One region of the Pseudoalteromonas sp. Z9A6 genome, then DNA from elsewhere that is predicted to be linked to it. Evidence: predicted binding sites of a transcription regulator. Region 1 holds the regulator's gene; the other holds the start of a gene.
What was found. The regulator sigma-54, encoded in region 1, starts transcription at its own class of promoters, with help from an activator protein. The targets are predictions, from matches to a motif close to GTTGGCACGNNNNTNGNNT.
Positions count from the first base shown of each region.

Region 2: the regulator sigma-54 is predicted to act here: its motif matches at 6,364-6,382, upstream of flgJ (flagellar assembly peptidoglycan hydrolase FlgJ).

Region 1 covers NZ_WTKZ01000009.1:4,088-12,280, forward strand. The annotation lists gene mgtE (magnesium transporter) at 16-1,374, opposite strand; gene GQR53_RS05375 (HPr family phosphocarrier protein) at 1,507-1,779, opposite strand; gene rapZ (RNase adapter RapZ) at 1,822-2,667, opposite strand; gene ptsN (PTS IIA-like nitrogen regulatory protein PtsN) at 2,686-3,138, opposite strand; gene hpf (ribosome hibernation promoting factor) at 3,143-3,430, opposite strand; gene GQR53_RS05395 (RNA polymerase factor sigma-54) at 3,457-4,956, opposite strand; gene lptB (LPS export ABC transporter ATP-binding protein) at 5,026-5,751, opposite strand; gene lptA (lipopolysaccharide transport periplasmic protein LptA) at 5,748-6,293, opposite strand; gene lptC (LPS export ABC transporter periplasmic protein LptC) at 6,283-6,837, opposite strand; gene kdsC (3-deoxy-manno-octulosonate-8-phosphatase KdsC) at 6,834-7,385, opposite strand; gene GQR53_RS05420 (KpsF/GutQ family sugar-phosphate isomerase) at 7,386-8,193, opposite strand, start outside.
Region 2 covers NZ_WTKZ01000003.1:104,987-113,179, forward strand. The annotation lists gene GQR53_RS21690 (flagellin) at 1-1,655, opposite strand, end outside; gene flgL (flagellar hook-associated protein FlgL) at 1,930-3,204, opposite strand; gene flgK (flagellar hook-associated protein FlgK) at 3,207-5,309, opposite strand; gene flgJ (flagellar assembly peptidoglycan hydrolase FlgJ) at 5,311-6,327, opposite strand; gene GQR53_RS02065 (flagellar basal body P-ring protein FlgI) at 6,486-7,580, opposite strand; gene flgH (flagellar basal body L-ring protein FlgH) at 7,592-8,193, opposite strand, start outside.

The sequences.
Region 1 (8,193 bases):
TTTAAAGCGTTTAATTTATATCAGCAACCATGTAGCAGTACCTAAAAAGGCGAATATACCAACAATATCAGTCACCGTGGTTAGCACCACACTCCCTGCAAGAGCAGGGTCTATATTCATTCTTTTAAGAATTATTGGAATACTTGCACCAGCAACACCTGCCACCACTAAGTTCATAAACATAGCGAAAGCGAGTACGCCACCAAGCATAAAGTCCCACTGCCATAGCGCAATAACACCCGCAATTAATAGTGACCACAAAATACCGTTTAGCGCGCCAATGGCCAGTTCTTTCATCATCAAGAAACGTTGGTTTGTTTGGTTTATATGACCTACTGCAATACCACGGATAACAAGCGTTAATGATTGGCTACCAGCAACACCACCCATAGAAGGGACAATACCGTTAAGCACAGCCAAAATAGGTAGCACATCTAAAGTGCCTTCAAAAAAGCTAGCTACAAAAGCAGCTGCAAGTGCGGTTAGTAAATTAACTCCTAGCCAAACTGAGCGTTTTTTAGAGCTTTTTAGTACAGGCGCGAATGTATCCTCTTCATCATCAAGACCGGCTAGGCTTAATAAGCTATGCTCGGCATCTTCTCGGATTACATCAACGATGTCATCGATAGTAACACGACCGAGGAGTTGGTCGTTATCGTCCACCACAGGGGCCGATATCCAATTATGGCGCTCAAATAATTGCGCTACTTCACTTTCATCCATTGAGATTGGGATAGACTCACAATCTTCATCCATTAAATCGCGCACAATTTTTTCTGGCGGATTAGTTAATAATGTACTCAGCGATAAAGCGCCTATAAAGCAGTTATGTTTATCAACAACATATAAATCATCTGTACCCTCTGGTAACTCACCACGCAGTCTAATATAACGAAGTACAACATCGAGTGTTACATCAGGGCGAATGGTCACCGTATCGGTGTTCATTAGCGCACCTGCTGAACGCTCTTGATATGACAGTGCTTGCGTGGCACGTTCACGGTCTTGAATGTCCATCGCGCTAACAACGTCTTTATAGACGGTATCTGGCAGGCTACGTAATACTTCACCTAAGTCATCGTGGCCCATGTCTTCAGTTGCGGCGGCAATGTGCTTAGGTTCCATTTGGGCAATAATGCCTAAACGAACATCTTCAGATAATTCTTCAAGAACATCACCCTGCACATCAGGATCGACCAATTGCCAAAGCAGTCGGCGAATTTTATGCGGTGATGATTCTAATAATAATGCGGTATCACAAGGAGCCGTTTTTGCGAGCATGCGCCTAACTTGAACAAATTGACCACTATTGAGTGACTTCGTCACCTGTTTTAGTTGCTGTAGTGGGTAATCTTGTTCAAAAGCTTCAGGCATTGGCGTCCTTTATAAATTGTTATATTACTTTATGGGGGGGAGGTGAGTTAACTGGCGTTACTAACCTATCTATTTTATATATCTGTTTTAATTGAAGCATTAGTAATGCGAATATTGTTTTTATAAAACAGGTTATTCTTGTTCATTAAAGCGTTGTGCTATTAATTCTCCAACAGCGTGTAAAGCTTGCTCAGAATCAGGGCCTTTACAAACAACTTTAACTTCTTTTCCTTGGCTACTTTCAAGTAACATTAGTGCAAGTACGCTATCGCCTGCTGCTTCTTTGTCATCTTGGAATAATGTGATTGTCGCATCAAATTGTACTGCTAATTGCGCAAGCACAGTAGCTGCTCTGGCGTGTAAGCCTAATTTGTTTTTTATTAAAAAGGTATCTTCACAATGCATAACTTACTCTACCTAAGCTGAACAGGTGATTATTCAGCTATATTATTTTTCTTGCTCGCGATGGCGAATTTTTACATTGGGATGTGTCATTGCGAAACTTTCACCGATAGTTTGCGCTAAATACACAGAGCGATGTTGCCCGCCTGTACACCCAATAGCAATGGTTAAATAACTGCGGTTATTTCGTTCTAAATGTGGTAACCACGTTTGTACAAATGTTTGAATTTGCCATGTGAATTTTTGCACTATGCTGTGATTAGCTAAATAGTCTTTAACCGGTTGATCTAACCCATTTAAAGGCTTTAACTCTGGTTCCCAGTGTGGATTTGGTAAAAAGCGTGCATCAAATACGTAGTCTGCTTCTTTTGGTATACCGTGTTTAAAACCAAATGATTCAAATGTGACAATCAGTTGCTTATCTTTTTTACCTAAAATCTTTTCACGAATAGATTCAGCGAGTTGATGAACACTTAAATCAGTCGTATCTATCATAAAGTCGGCGCGAGTGGTTAATACATCAAGTAATTCTTTTTCTTTTTTGATGGCTAAATCAAGGGGCAACGAGTCTATTGATAGTGGGTGTAATCTGCGTGTTTCAGAAAAGCGTTTGATCAATGTCTGATCGTCGCTATCTAAATAAAACAACGTAGGGTTTGCAAAGCCAGGCAAGTATTCAAGAATATCGTTAAATTCATCTTGTTCTTTAGGGATGTTGCGCACATCTATGCTAACAGCAATTTTATCGTAGCTATCAGACACACTGCGAACTAATGAAGGTAGTAGGTTTACTGGAATATTATCTACGCAATAATAACCTAAATCTTCTACAATGCGCAAAGCAACCGACTTTCCAGAACCAGAACGGCCGCTTATGATAATTAACTCCATTTAACACCCTTTATAAAACTATGATTGATCGACAATAACTTGGTAAAGCTCAGTATCAGATTTTGCACTGCGTAACTGTTTACAAAAATCTTTGTTGTTTAGTTTATCAGCAATGGTTGCTAGAGTCTTTAAGTGCTGCTGGTTATCGCCATCTGGTACGATGAGTGCGACAAAAATATCAACAGGGCGATTATCGATTGCATCAAAGTTTATTGGAGTTTCGCTAACGAGCACTAAAGCCAAAGGCTCTTCTGCACCGCTCATTCTTCCATGAGGAATAGCAATGCCACGCCCTATACCTGTACTACCTAATTTCTCTCTGCTCATTAAAGCGTTAAGAATATCTTGTTGCGGTAAATACGGAAGTTTGTCGTGAGCAAGTTCGCTAATGAACTCTAAAATTCTTTTTTTGCTATTAAAAAGGACCGCAGCTTTGCTGCAGTCCTGGCATATAAGTGAACTTAATTTCATCATATTAGTGTCGAGCAAGCTTCTCTTTGTGTTTGATTACTTGGCGATCGAGCTTGTCGATCAACGAGTCAATAGCGGCATACATATCTTGATGTTCTGTAGAGGCAAATAGCTCAGCACCGCTTACGTGTATTGTGGCTTCTGCTTTTTGATTTAATTTTTCTACATCGAGAATGACATGAACATTATTAATATGATCAGAGTGTCTTTCAAGCTTCGCAAATTTAGTATTAATATAGTCTCTTAGTGAATCGGTTAATTCTACGTGACGACCAGTTAAGTTTAGTTGCATAAGCATTACCCTCTTAGTTTAGCGTCTTAAATCAGACTTTTACGCTGATTTGACGGTGGAATAGCAAGAGATTCACGGTATTTTGCGATTGTACGTCTTGCTACTTTAATTCCTTGCTCAGCCAATATATCCGCTATTTTGCTATCACTCAATGGTTTTGCTGAGTTTTCTGCTGCGATTAATTTTCGGATAAGCGCACGTATTGCTGTAGATGAACATTCACCACCGTTTTCAGTACTTACATGGCTTGAGAAAAAATATTTAAGCTCAAATATACCACGGGGTGTATGCATGTACTTTTGAGTAGTCACACGCGAAATTGTCGATTCGTGCATTTCTACCATTTCAGCGACATCATTTAAAACCATTGGTTTCATGGCTTCAGGGCCATGTTCAAAAAATCCTTGTTGTTGCTTAACAATACAATTAGTAACTTTTAATAGCGTGTCGTTTCTACTTTCTAAGCTTTTAATAAACCATTTAGCTTCTTGTAAATGTGAGCGAATAAACTGGCTGTCGCCACTTGATTTTACAGTGCGAGACATTGCCGCGTATTGGCTATTAACACGAATTTTAGGCATGCTATCTGGGTTTAATTCGACAACCCAGCGACCTTTAATTTTTTTAACTGACACATCAGGAATAACATACTCAGATTCTTCCCTTACAATAGTATCTGCAGGTTTTGGGTTGAGAGTATGTATTAGTGTCATCACTTCTTTAAGCTCTTCTTCTTTAAGCTTAGTTTTTTTCATTAATGTACGATAGTCGCGAGCTGCTAATAGATCAATATGCTCGGTTAAAATCATTTTCGTTTCATTAATGTAAGGTGTTTCTTTATCAAATTGATTAAGCTGAATACACAAACACTCTTGTAAACTACGTGCAGCAATACCAACAGGATCAAACAGTTGAATGCGTTTTAATACCGCTTCAATTTCATCAAGTTCGACTTCGTTATCATCTTCGTTTTCTTGATTAAAGCTTTCTAAAATTTCTTCGCAACTGAGAGTTAAAATACCTGAATCATCGACGGCCTCTACAATCGCAATCGCGATGGCTTCATCGGTAGGGCTAAATGGCGTTAGTTGTAATTGCCACATTAAATACTCATGGAGCGTTTCAGTAGAGGCGCCTTGGTATATAGATTCGTCTTCAGGCATTGGACCTGATGAGGCTGCTGGGGCGGCACTCATGTACTCATCCCAACTAACATCCATAGCCATGTCGTCACTTAGCGTGTCTTTTGCAAGTGCTTCACCAGTATCTTGTTCGTATTCGCTCGGAGCATCATCAGCAGATGCGCTAACAGTTATGTCATCGGTATCAGCTTTTTGCTCGTTTTTACCAGCAGCGTCTTCAGAATAGTCTGCCTCTTCAACCTCTAATAGTGGATTACTGTCGAGAGCTTCTTGTATTTCTTGCTGGAGATCCAATGTACTGAGTTGCAACAAACGAATAGCTTGTTGCAACTGTGGAGTCATTGTAAGTTGCTGGCCCATGCGCAGCTGTAGTGATTGCCTCATGTATCTCTAACAATCCTTTTATGTTGTTATAATTAATACTAGCAGATGCTTAAAGACATGGCGTAAATGTTACAGCCTAAATTGCTCGCCTAAGTAAACATCGCGTACTGTTTTATCATTTAATACGTGTTCTGGAGTACCTGATGCAATCAGCTCCCCATGAGAAACAATGTAGGCTTTTTCACAAACATCAAGGGTCTCTCTTACGTTATGGTCGGTAATTAATACACCAATCCCACGATTTTTAAGATGTTCTATTATTTTCTTTATATCTAATACCGAAATAGGGTCAACACCGGCAAACGGTTCATCCAGTAATATAAATTTAGGATCTGCTGCCAGTGCTCGTGCTATTTCTACACGACGACGCTCTCCACCCGATAATGCCATACCTTGGCTATCACGAATGTGTTGTATGCTAAATTCATCTAATAAGTTATTGAGCGTGTCTTCTCTGGCTTGTTTATTTAGTTCTTTGCGCGTTTCTAAAATGGCCATTAAGTTTTGATAAACAGTCAGCTTTCTAAAAATCGATGACTCTTGTGGTAAGTAGCCTATGCCTAATCTAGCACGACTATGCATAGGTAAAAGAGTAATATCGTTATCATCAATAGATATTTTACCTTTGTCGCTAGGAACAAGCCCTACAATCATATAAAAAGTCGTTGTTTTACCAGCACCGTTAGGGCCAAGTAAGCCAACTATACTGCCAGCTTGTACTTCAAGGCCGACGTTTTTTACAACTTCACGACCTTTATAGCTTTTTGCCAATAGTTCTGCTTTTAATGTGCTCATGGTTGACCTTTATCGCCTTTTTTACTTTTTTTAGTTTCGATCGGTACTAAAATTGTGTGAACGCGGTCAGTTGAGTTTTCATCTTTTTCGGCACTGATGAGCTGCTGCTCTATGTCGTAGGTAATGCTTTTAGCATTTATTTTTTGTCCGGCTTGCGATACTTGTGCATTACCAACAAGCGTTAAAAAACGCTTAGATACATCATAACGTACTTCGTCAGCACTGGCGCTCATAGTCGTGCCGTCTGATTGCTTTTCTTCAAAGTGCGCAGGGCTACCTGTGGCAATTAATAATTGTTTATTATCACCAAGTTCATCACGTTTGTGTACTTCGAGGCGATCGGCTGTAATGCGGCGATTACCGTGAATAATCTCAACGTTTTTCTCAAAAATACCCACATTAGCTTTCAATTGACCTTCTTGCTTGTCGGCACTTATTGAAATTTGATTGGCAGCAGGTTGCGTGTTTTGCTCTGCAGCACTACTATTAAACGCTAGTATAAGTGTAGGAATTATAAGTGATTTTAATATTTTATTGGTCATAGTATATGGTTCGCGTATGGTTAATTAGTTTTATCACTTCGGCTTTTAAGTCGGCTTCTAGGCCTTTACCGGTGATTTTTAAATTGGGTCCAGTGATGATGACGGGTTGCTCCGAACGCATTGTTAATAGCTTTATATCAACCTGAATATTATCAGCATTGATTTTGTCTATCATGGCGTTATCGGTTAAATTTTTGGCAACCACATTACCTTCTAAAATTAATTGTTTATCTTCGTATAATGTTGCTTCGTCTGCATTTATTTGCCACGTTTGTTGTTCGTTATATAAAGTAAAAATGGGTTTTTCGAAAAACGTGAAACCTAATTGCTGGTATAGCTCCATTTTAGCCGCAGTGACTTTGTGGCTAATTTTACCTTGCTCATCATAGGCTGTCTGTTTGAGCTCAATAGCTATGTAATCAGGCTTAGCAATAACTTCAGGCTCAGCCTGAGGCACAATATTTGTTTGTGCAAAATAAGGGTACCAAAGCCAAACCATACAGCTAATGAATAAAACGCTTAATATTATGCGCGCTGCATTCATGAACTAGTGCCTTGTGTAGTCAATGCTTTACCATTTTCAAGCATGAGCAAATCGGTGAGTTCTCTCACAGCACCAAAACCACCAGGCATTTGCGTTACATAGTGTGACAAACGCTTAATAAGTGGGTGGGCATCATTTACTGCAACGGCAAAGCCTACTAACTCCATAACAGGCATGTCAGGACCGTCATCACCAATATAAGCAATTTGTTCATCGCTAAGGTTGAGTTTATCTTTTAATTCTTGATAGGCAATGAGCTTATTTTCTTGGCCTTGATAAATATGCTGTACGGTTAAGCTGCTCATACGTTGTTGTACTATCTGTGAATGACGACCAGTAATAACAGCTACTTCAAAGCCACTGTTTATAAGTGCTTTAATGCCAAAACCATCTTTTGTATTAAATGCTTTTAGCTCTTCACCTTGATTGCCAAGGTAAATACGGCCATCAGAAAATACACCATCAATATCGCATATAAGTAGTTTTACTTTTTTAGCGCGTGCTTTTGCATCATCGCTCAGCGGTTGATAGAGTTCTTCAAATTGCATTTATAACACTCCTGCTTTCAATAGGTCTTGCATATTTAATGCGCCAATAGGTTGGTTTTTCTCATTGACGACGATTAGGCCATTTATACGTTTACGTTCCATAATATTGAGCGCTTCAGCGGCTAAAATATCTTGCGTAGCTGTAGTGCATGACTTAGTCATAACAACATCTATTTGTGTTGTATGAATATCAATTCTTTGTTCTAAAATGCGACGTAAGTCACCATCGGTAAATAACCCTACGAGTTGCTGATTTTCACCAACAATGGCTGTCATACCTAATCCTTTAGCTGACATTTCTATTAGAGCATCTTTAACTGTTTGTGAAACATCAATAATAGGTGTATTTGCGCCGCTGTGCATAACATCTTTTAAAGTAAGTAATAAGCGCTTGCCTAAACTACCACCAGGGTGAGATAGCGCGAAGTCATCAGCTGTAAAGCCGCGAGCCTCTAATAATGCAACTGCCATGGCATCGCCCATCGCAAGCGTTGCAGTGGTACTTGATGTAGGGGCTAGACCCAATGAACAAGCTTCTTTTTCTACTTTAATGCACACATGTACATTAGCAAGGGTTGCCATTGTTGATTGTGTATTGCCAGTCATCGCTATCATTTTGGCACCAAGTCGTTTTAAAACCGGAATGATATTTAAAACTTCGCTGGTTTCCCCTGAATTAGAAATAAGCATAACCACGTCATTTTTAGTGATCATACCTAAATCACCATGACTTGCTTCACCAGGGTGAACAAAAAACGCAGGGCTGCCAGTGCTTGCAAGGGTTGCCGCTATTTTATTGCCAATATGG
Region 2 (8,193 bases), on a different contig from region 1:
TGAATATTCGCAAGGTTACTAATTGTATGACCAAAACGGTTTTGAACCGCACCTAAACCCGCGCGCTGATCATCGATTTGAGCAAGTGCACCATCAATTATAGATATTGCACTTTGTGATCCCTTCTCTGTAGTCAGATCAATATCCCCTACATTGTTTAATTCAGAAGATGCCGCTACTGCTGTTCCAGAACTTGCATCTAAGACGGAAAATGTTTTAGAGGATGATAACAATACTTCTGATGAAGTAATAAGCACAGGATTAGCCGCTGCGGCCGCTGCATTAACTAGTACATCTTCTTTTAGTGCAGTGCTATTACCTTGGGAGTCTGTAAAAGTAGCTGAGTTATCAGCTGCTCCATCAGCATCTGCATAATCTGTAAGAGTAATATCAGCACCAGCGGTACCTCTTAAAGTCAGTTCACCAGTACTACTATCATAAGTTGCTGTGATTCCTGTAGTACTACTTTGAGTATTTATAGCCGTCTCAAGAGCCGACTGATCAGTGGTAGTTACGCCCAGTGCTGTAATCAGTGTACCGTTTAAACGAAAAGATATATCACCATCTATACTTGGAGGGCTAAGCGTGGCTTTAGTTTGAGTTGCTGGAGTCACTACAGTCGCTTCAGAAGTTACATTCTCTATCCCACCTTCGGTTAATGTAGTGTTATTACCTTGGGAGTTTGTGAAAGTAGCTGAATTATTAGTTGCTACATCACTGTTAGCATAATTTGCAAGAGTAATATCCACACCAGCGGTACCTCTTAAAGTCAGTTCACCAGTACTACTATCGTGAGTTGCTGTGATTCCTGTAGTACTACTTTGAGCATTTATAGCAGTCTCAAGAGCAGACTGATCAGTAGTAGCTACGCCCAGTGCTGTAATCGGTGTACCGTTTAAGTTAAAAGATATGTCCCCATCTGCATTAGGAGGTCCTAATATAGCTGTAGTTTGAGTGGTAGGATACTCTTCTACTTCTACCAATGATGCAGTAATCCCATGCTCATTACTGAGTGCATTTATTGCCTCTGCCTTTTCTGTTGCGGTTGCACCAGGCTCAATAGCTACATCTGTGTTAATATCACCTGTAGTAAAGGTAATATTGCCACCAATAACAGTGTCTATTCCAACATTAGTTTGATACTTCCCTATTTTTTCTGCAGCTGTATTACTCAAGCTAATTGAAATAGTTTCATTTGCATTTGCACCAACCTGGAAACTTCTGGTCCCGTATGACCCGTCTAATAATTGCTGACCACCGAACGATGTAGTGTCGGAGATTCGTGTTAATTCTTCTTGTAAGGCAGACACTTCTTTTTGCAGTGCATCACGGTCTTCAGCTGAATTTGAACCATTAGCAGATTGCAGGGCTAGCTCTCGCATACGTTGTAGTATATTAGTCGATTCTTGCATAGCGCCTTCAGCGGTCTGCGCCATTGAAATACCATCGTTTGCGTTACGCTGAGCAACAGCTAAGCCATTTATTTGTGATGTTAAACGGTTAGAAATTTGTAAGCCGGCGGCATCATCTTTAGCGCTATTAATACGCATGCCAGAGGCTAAACGCTCCATTGACGTTGCTAAGCCTTCGCCAGATCTTGTTAAGTTACGTTGTGCGTTTAGTGACGACACATTAGTATTTACTGTTAATGCCATTTTACCATCTCCTAGGTTTAAACAGAGTGTGGTTCAACACGATTTAACAGGAACCACTATTCGATAATTTCTTACAACAATAAAAGCATTTACTGTGCCAACTTTAATTTATTTTTAACTCTTTGTTTTTAAATGTAAAAATTGAGTTTATTGAGTTTAAAAGTAGGGAGTGAGGTTATTTAGAAGGGAGTGACATTTTTTTGTCGCAATTCTTTAACAAGTATTGCCGCTTTAAAGTAGGTAAAGCGGCAAGGTATTTCTGCTTATAATCTGCTTATAAGTAATCGAATAATGAAAGGTTAGTTAAACGGCCAAAAGTGGCTTGTGATGCTTGCAGTGCCGTTTCTTGTTTAGTGAGTTCGCTAATAGCTTCTGCCATATCAACTTCAACTAAGTTAGAGCGATTACTTTTATTTTGAATATCGAGCGCTAAGTTAGAATCGCTTACTCTTTCAAGCGCGTTCATACGACCGCCTAAACTTGATTGGGTAAACACCACTTGCTCACTCGCATTTTGTAATTGCACTAAGCCATCAGCAAGTACTTGCTGAAAGTCATCACCTTCAAGTGCGCCATTATTAAGGCCGGTAATAAGTGATTGCAGTGTATTAAGTACGTTTTCTTTATGTGGTTTTTCAAGGCTAAAATCGAGTTGGCCAGGCGCGCTACCCTCAAATTGAATTTTCATACCTGCAAATTCAATTGTATCATCTGTAACTTCACCAGTTTGAGGCGGGGTAAGCGACACGCCATCTTGTAAAATTTCATATGTATCTGGATCGTTTGTTGTCGCACCAGCGGTTGTAACTACACTAAAAGTATTTGCTGTAGGTGAAACTGGAGTCGTTGGATCGGCATTGTATTGAGCTTGATGGAACTTATCGAACTCGGCTTGGCCATCAACATAAACAGTGCCTTTAGTAATATTATTTGCAGGTGTTGTTGTTGGTATGTCTGCTTTATTATCGAGTACGTTTAATCTGGCATCTGTTTTTTCAAACGTATCAAAGCCGTTATCACTCGCTTTAATTGATACGCCTTCAGCTATAGTTATTTGGTGCTGGCCTTGATCGCCATTATAAGTGTACTCACCCGCTGTAGAATCAAACTGATAAGGCTGCGTGCTGTCTTGGTATCCTGAAAATATGAATTTTCCGTCTTCTGCTCGGGTATTCATTAAGTTAGCTAGCGTTTGTTGAATGCCACTAAGTTCTGATGCAAACGTCTTTAAATCGTCTTTAGTATAAACACCATTACCTGCTTGAATAGTGAGCTCTTGCGCTTGTTGAATATTACTATTTATGCTTTGTAATACGCTTTCTTCAGTTTCTAGGCGGCCATTTAGCTGATCGATATTTTTAGTGTATTGCTCATTAGTTAGTATTTTATTTGAATACAGCATAGCTTGCGAAATAGCAGCTGGCGCTTCTGAGGTAGATAAATACTTTTGCCTAGTATTTACTCGCTCTTGAGCATTTGCAACACCTTGTTGGTTGTCGAGTATTTTATTTATGTTGTTTTGGTACATTAAATTATTTGATAAACGCATAATTACCTCGCCGCATTTAATAAGGTGTCAAAAATTTCTTGAGCTGCTGCTAAAACTTGTGCTGATGCTGAATATGATTGTTGAAAACGCAGTAAATTTGCGGCCTCTTCATCAAGATTTACTCCAGATAACGACTCGTACCATGCCTCAGATTGCTGTGCTAGAGCGTCAAATGCAGCGCCACTTGTGATTGCTTGACCAGTTACAACACCTACATCGCTCACTAATCCTGAATAAGCTTGGTTGAACGTTTTATGGTTGTCGGCCGTTGCTGTTGTTTCTACATTTAAACGGACTAACTCACCATTTTGTAAATCTGCTAATTTTAAACCATTACGGTTATCGTCAAAGCCGCCTTCGTTAAACTCAAGTGTAAAGGTGTCGCCTGTTGCTGGTGTACCTTCTATATCAAAGTCAAAACCATATGAATCATAAGGGGCACCAAGACCTGCTAAAACGTTTTTACCTGGGGGCGCTATAGTTACTGCCACATCAGTGCCACTACCATCGCTAATTAAATAATCATTGGTACCTGTAGCTTTAACAATTTTAATATCACCATTAGCAAGTACTGGTGGATTAACTGGTATAGGCGGTGTAGTGAGAGGTGTTTCTAAAGTAAATCCACCTGAAATAACGCTACTAACTGTACCCACTGAAATAGTTGCAGTACCTGTATTATCTATACTGTTAGATGTACGGATAGGTGAAGCTAATGCTAAATCTTCGCCGCGCCCTGTTGCAAGCGTGATGCTAGAAGCCGAGTCGGAATTAAGTTTAATTTGAAACTGATCTCCCACGTTACCTGTTTTGGTTGTATCTATATTTAATTGTAGTCCGAAGGAGTCTTTTACCGTTGCTAACACTTCTGATGTTGTAGCTGTTGCCGCTTGATAAGGGACTGCATTTCGAATATCGTCTGCATTTATGATCCCATCAGCTGGGATATCTGCAACTGATGGATCACCTAGCGGCTCGCCTTTATTATCTACTGGTTGAATAGAAACCGATGTTGCACTGGTATAAATAATAATAAAGTCACTAGCAGGAAGTTCACTACCTTTACCTGGCTCTACCGTTGCAGTCATACCGGCAGTACCTGTGTTAGCTTGATACGCATAAGCGCCAACGGTAGGTATATTAAAAATATTACCACCTAGCTGACCTGTTGCATCCATACCCAATTTGTTTTGCTCGTTAAATGCATCAGCAATAGCTAAGCCCATTTGACCAATTTGGTTTTGCGCAGGAACTAATATGTCATCTCTAAAAGCAAGTAAGCCGCCAATTTTGCCTTTAAGCTTACTTACATCAACTTCAAGCGGCACTGCTTTGCCACCATTAACGTCAAGCGTGAATTCTTTAAAATTAGGATCAGGATCCCCTGTCATCGAAAATAAGTTAAATGCGCCATTTTGCATAACCACTGCTTCGCCTGTGCCCATAAAAACGAGTTTTTCGCCATTTGGACCATCAAGCGTTTCAATGTCTATTAGCTCTGATAAGTCGCGTATTGCTTTATCGCGTTCGTTATAGGTAGAGCTCGCATCTGCGGCGTTATTAGTGCCATTAACTGCTGCAATATTTTGATTTAGCGTGCTAATACTTTGAATTAGTGAGTTTGCTTCATCTGAAAATATTTCGAGCTGCTCGTTCACTACACTTTTTTGATCAAGCACGATGCCCGAAAGCCTATCCATTTGATCAATTAAGCTTTGCGCATCTGTCATTACTAATGAGCGGGCAACGGTAGATGACGGCTGATTTAGCGCTTCTTGCACGTTATTAAATAAAGAGTTAATTCCAGTCGAAAGGTTGTTCGACTCTTCAGAAAAAATAGTATCAACTCGATTAGCCTCAGTAATAAACTGATCGAAAAACGATTTATTAGAGGTGTCACGATTTAGCTGTGACTGAGCAAACTCGTTTAGTAATCGGTATGTTTCGCCCCGCCCCACTTGGTTATCAACCATAGTGGTAAACTCTGTACGCTCACGTACGTAGCCTACGGTATTTACATTGGCAATATTTTTACTTGTCGTTTGCAATAGCTCCGAGCTTGCTCTAACCCCAGAACTGGCAATGTTTAATAAATTAAACGACATGTTACTCTACTCCTTGGCGGATCACGTTTGCCGCAATGTCTTTTAGCTGACTGCTATTGAGCACATTTTTTATTTTGCTGGCATAATTTGGATCGGTTGCATAACCTGCTTTTTGTAATGAATCTAAAAAGTCATTTGGTTTTGCTGTATTTTGTAATGCTTCTTTGTAGCGTGGGTTTTGCGTTAAAAAATCAACGAAGTCGTTCACGCTATCTTTAATTGAATCGTAGGCTCTAAAGCTGGCTTGTTTTTTAACGGGTGTGCCTTGTTCAAACTCAAGCGTTACTTTGCTTGCTTTGTCGCCTTCCCAGCTTTTATCTGACTTAATATTAAATAAGTTATTTGAGCTGCCACCGTCACTTTTATTAATAATGTGTTTACCCCAACCGGTTTCAAGTGCCGCTTGAGCAACCATTACCGCTGGGTTTAAACCTATTTTTTGCGCTGCAGTTTTAGCGTGTTCCCACACTGAACTTACAAACTCTTCTGCATTTTTAAATGTTGGGCTATCGGTTTTAGACTCTGCAGTATTAACCTTAGGCTCAGCAATATCGGCTTTAGTACTTTTAACGATAAGATCGGGTTGCTTATTTTTTTGCTCATGAGGAAGAGCGGATCCGACTTGCGTATCGCTGAAAATATCGTTAGTTGTTCTAAGCACCGAACCTGGCATAAAGTTTTTAGACTCAGGCGATAACTGCTGAACAATTAAATCGGCAAGGCCTAACGAGCCATTTGATGAAAGCTCTGTTGAAAGTTGCTGATCGTGCATTTCTTCAAAAAACTTTACGCCACTTGAATTAAATGGACTGTCTTTATCTTCAAATGCTTCGTTAGCTTTGCGCATTCCTTTGAGCAACATTTGCGTAAAAATAGCTTCAAATTGTGCGGCCGCTTTTTTGAGCGCAGCTTTGGAAGCATCAGTTGATGCATCGCCACTCGTTAAGGCTTCTTTACGAAGTGAATCTAAGTTGCCTAAATCAAAAAAGTTTTGTTTATCGAGGTGATTAGTTTCCATCGGCTTTTTGACACAAAATGAATAATGCAGTTAAAAATGCAAAAATTGAGCCACTACCGATAAAACGAGGAAGATAAAAATAATAAACTTAAGTTGCTGTAAATAAAAAGCCCTATATCTAGGGCTTAAGTAATACGTTATTTATTGGCTTGAGTTATTTATATAACAACTAACTGCCCGTTAATTGCGCCGGCTTCTTTTAGTGCTTCTAAAATAGCCATTAAGTCACCAGGCGCTGCGCCTACTTCGTTAATTGCGCGAACTAAATCGTCAAGGCTTACACCTGGATTAAATACAAAGGCGCGCGAGTCGTCTTGGTTTACATCAATAATACTTTGCTGTGTGACAACTGTATCACCGTTTGCTAGCGGGTTTGGTTGTGACACATTTTGTTGTTCTGCAATTGTTACTGTTAAGCCACCGTGAGTTATAGCGGCAGGCTGAAGCTTAACGTTTTTACCAATGACAATTGTACCTGTGCGCGAGTTAACTATAATTTTAGCGGCCATATCAGCTGGCTTAAATTCCAAGTTTTCGAGTGTCGATAAGTACGATACACGCTGGGATGCATCGCGTGGTGCTATAACTCGAATAGAAACAGAATCAATTGCTTGCGCACTATTTGGGCCAACTAAGTCATTAATTGTTTTTTCTAGGCGTTTTGCCGTTGTAAAGTCTGGGCGGTTTAGGTTGAAGGTAATGTAATCGCCTTGCATAAATGGGCTTTCTACGGTGCGCTCCACTGTTGCGCCATTTGGTATACGACCAACTGTAGGCGTGTTAATTACAACCTTACTGCCATCAAGACCTTGTGCGCCTAAGCCACCGACAATTAAACTACCTTGTGCAATTGCGTACACGTTACCGTCTACACCTTTTAAAAAAGTTTGTAGTAAAGTACCACCACGCAAGCTGCCTGCACTACCAATAGAAGAAACCGTAATATCTATTGTTTGCCCGGGTTTTCTAAATGCGGGTAGTTCTGCATGCACCGCCACAGCGGCAACATTTTTAATTTTAGGACTTTGAGTTGAAGGTAGCGTAATACCAAAGCTGTTCAACATGCCTCTAAAACTTTGTTTTGTATATGAATTCTGCTCGCCAGTGCCCGGTAAACCAACCACTAAGCCATAACCAACTAGCTGGTTAGAGCGTACGCCTTCAACCATAGACACATCTTTTATGCGCTCAGCACTGGCAGTAAATTGCCAGCCTAATAACACAACTAAACATAAAGCTTTAAGGCTATTCATGTTGTTACCCTCTAAAATGGAAACAGCGAACTGCTAAAGAAACGTGTAAGCCAACCAGGACTTTGCGCTTCTTGCGTTTGCCCTTTACCTGAGTATTGAATACGTGCATTAGCAATACGGTTTGATTCAACCGTATTATCGGCACTTACGTCTTGAGGGCGTACTAGCCCTTCTAAACGAATAAACTCTTCGCCGGTATTAAGCGTTAGCCATTTTTCGCCGCGTATAACTAAATTACCATTAGGTAAAACGCGCATTACATTAACCGAAATATCGCCTACTAAGCTGTTTGACTGGTTTGATTTTGAATCGCCCGTAAACGACGAATCACTACCAATACCAAACTGAATGCTGTCACCACCTATATTTACAGGTAGACCACCTAATCCAATAACGGGATCTAAGCTTGCGTCAGTTTCTTTGTCTGTTTCTGTTTTAGCGGCTTTTGTTGCTTGAGTAGACTCTTGCAATTTAACCGTAATTATATCGCCAGTACGTAGCGCTTTTTTATCAGAATATAAGTCGTTTGATGTATGAGTATTAAACAATGAACCTGTGGCTACCAGCGGCTCTAAAACAGGTTCGGGGTACATAGGTGCGTAGTAAGGGTCGT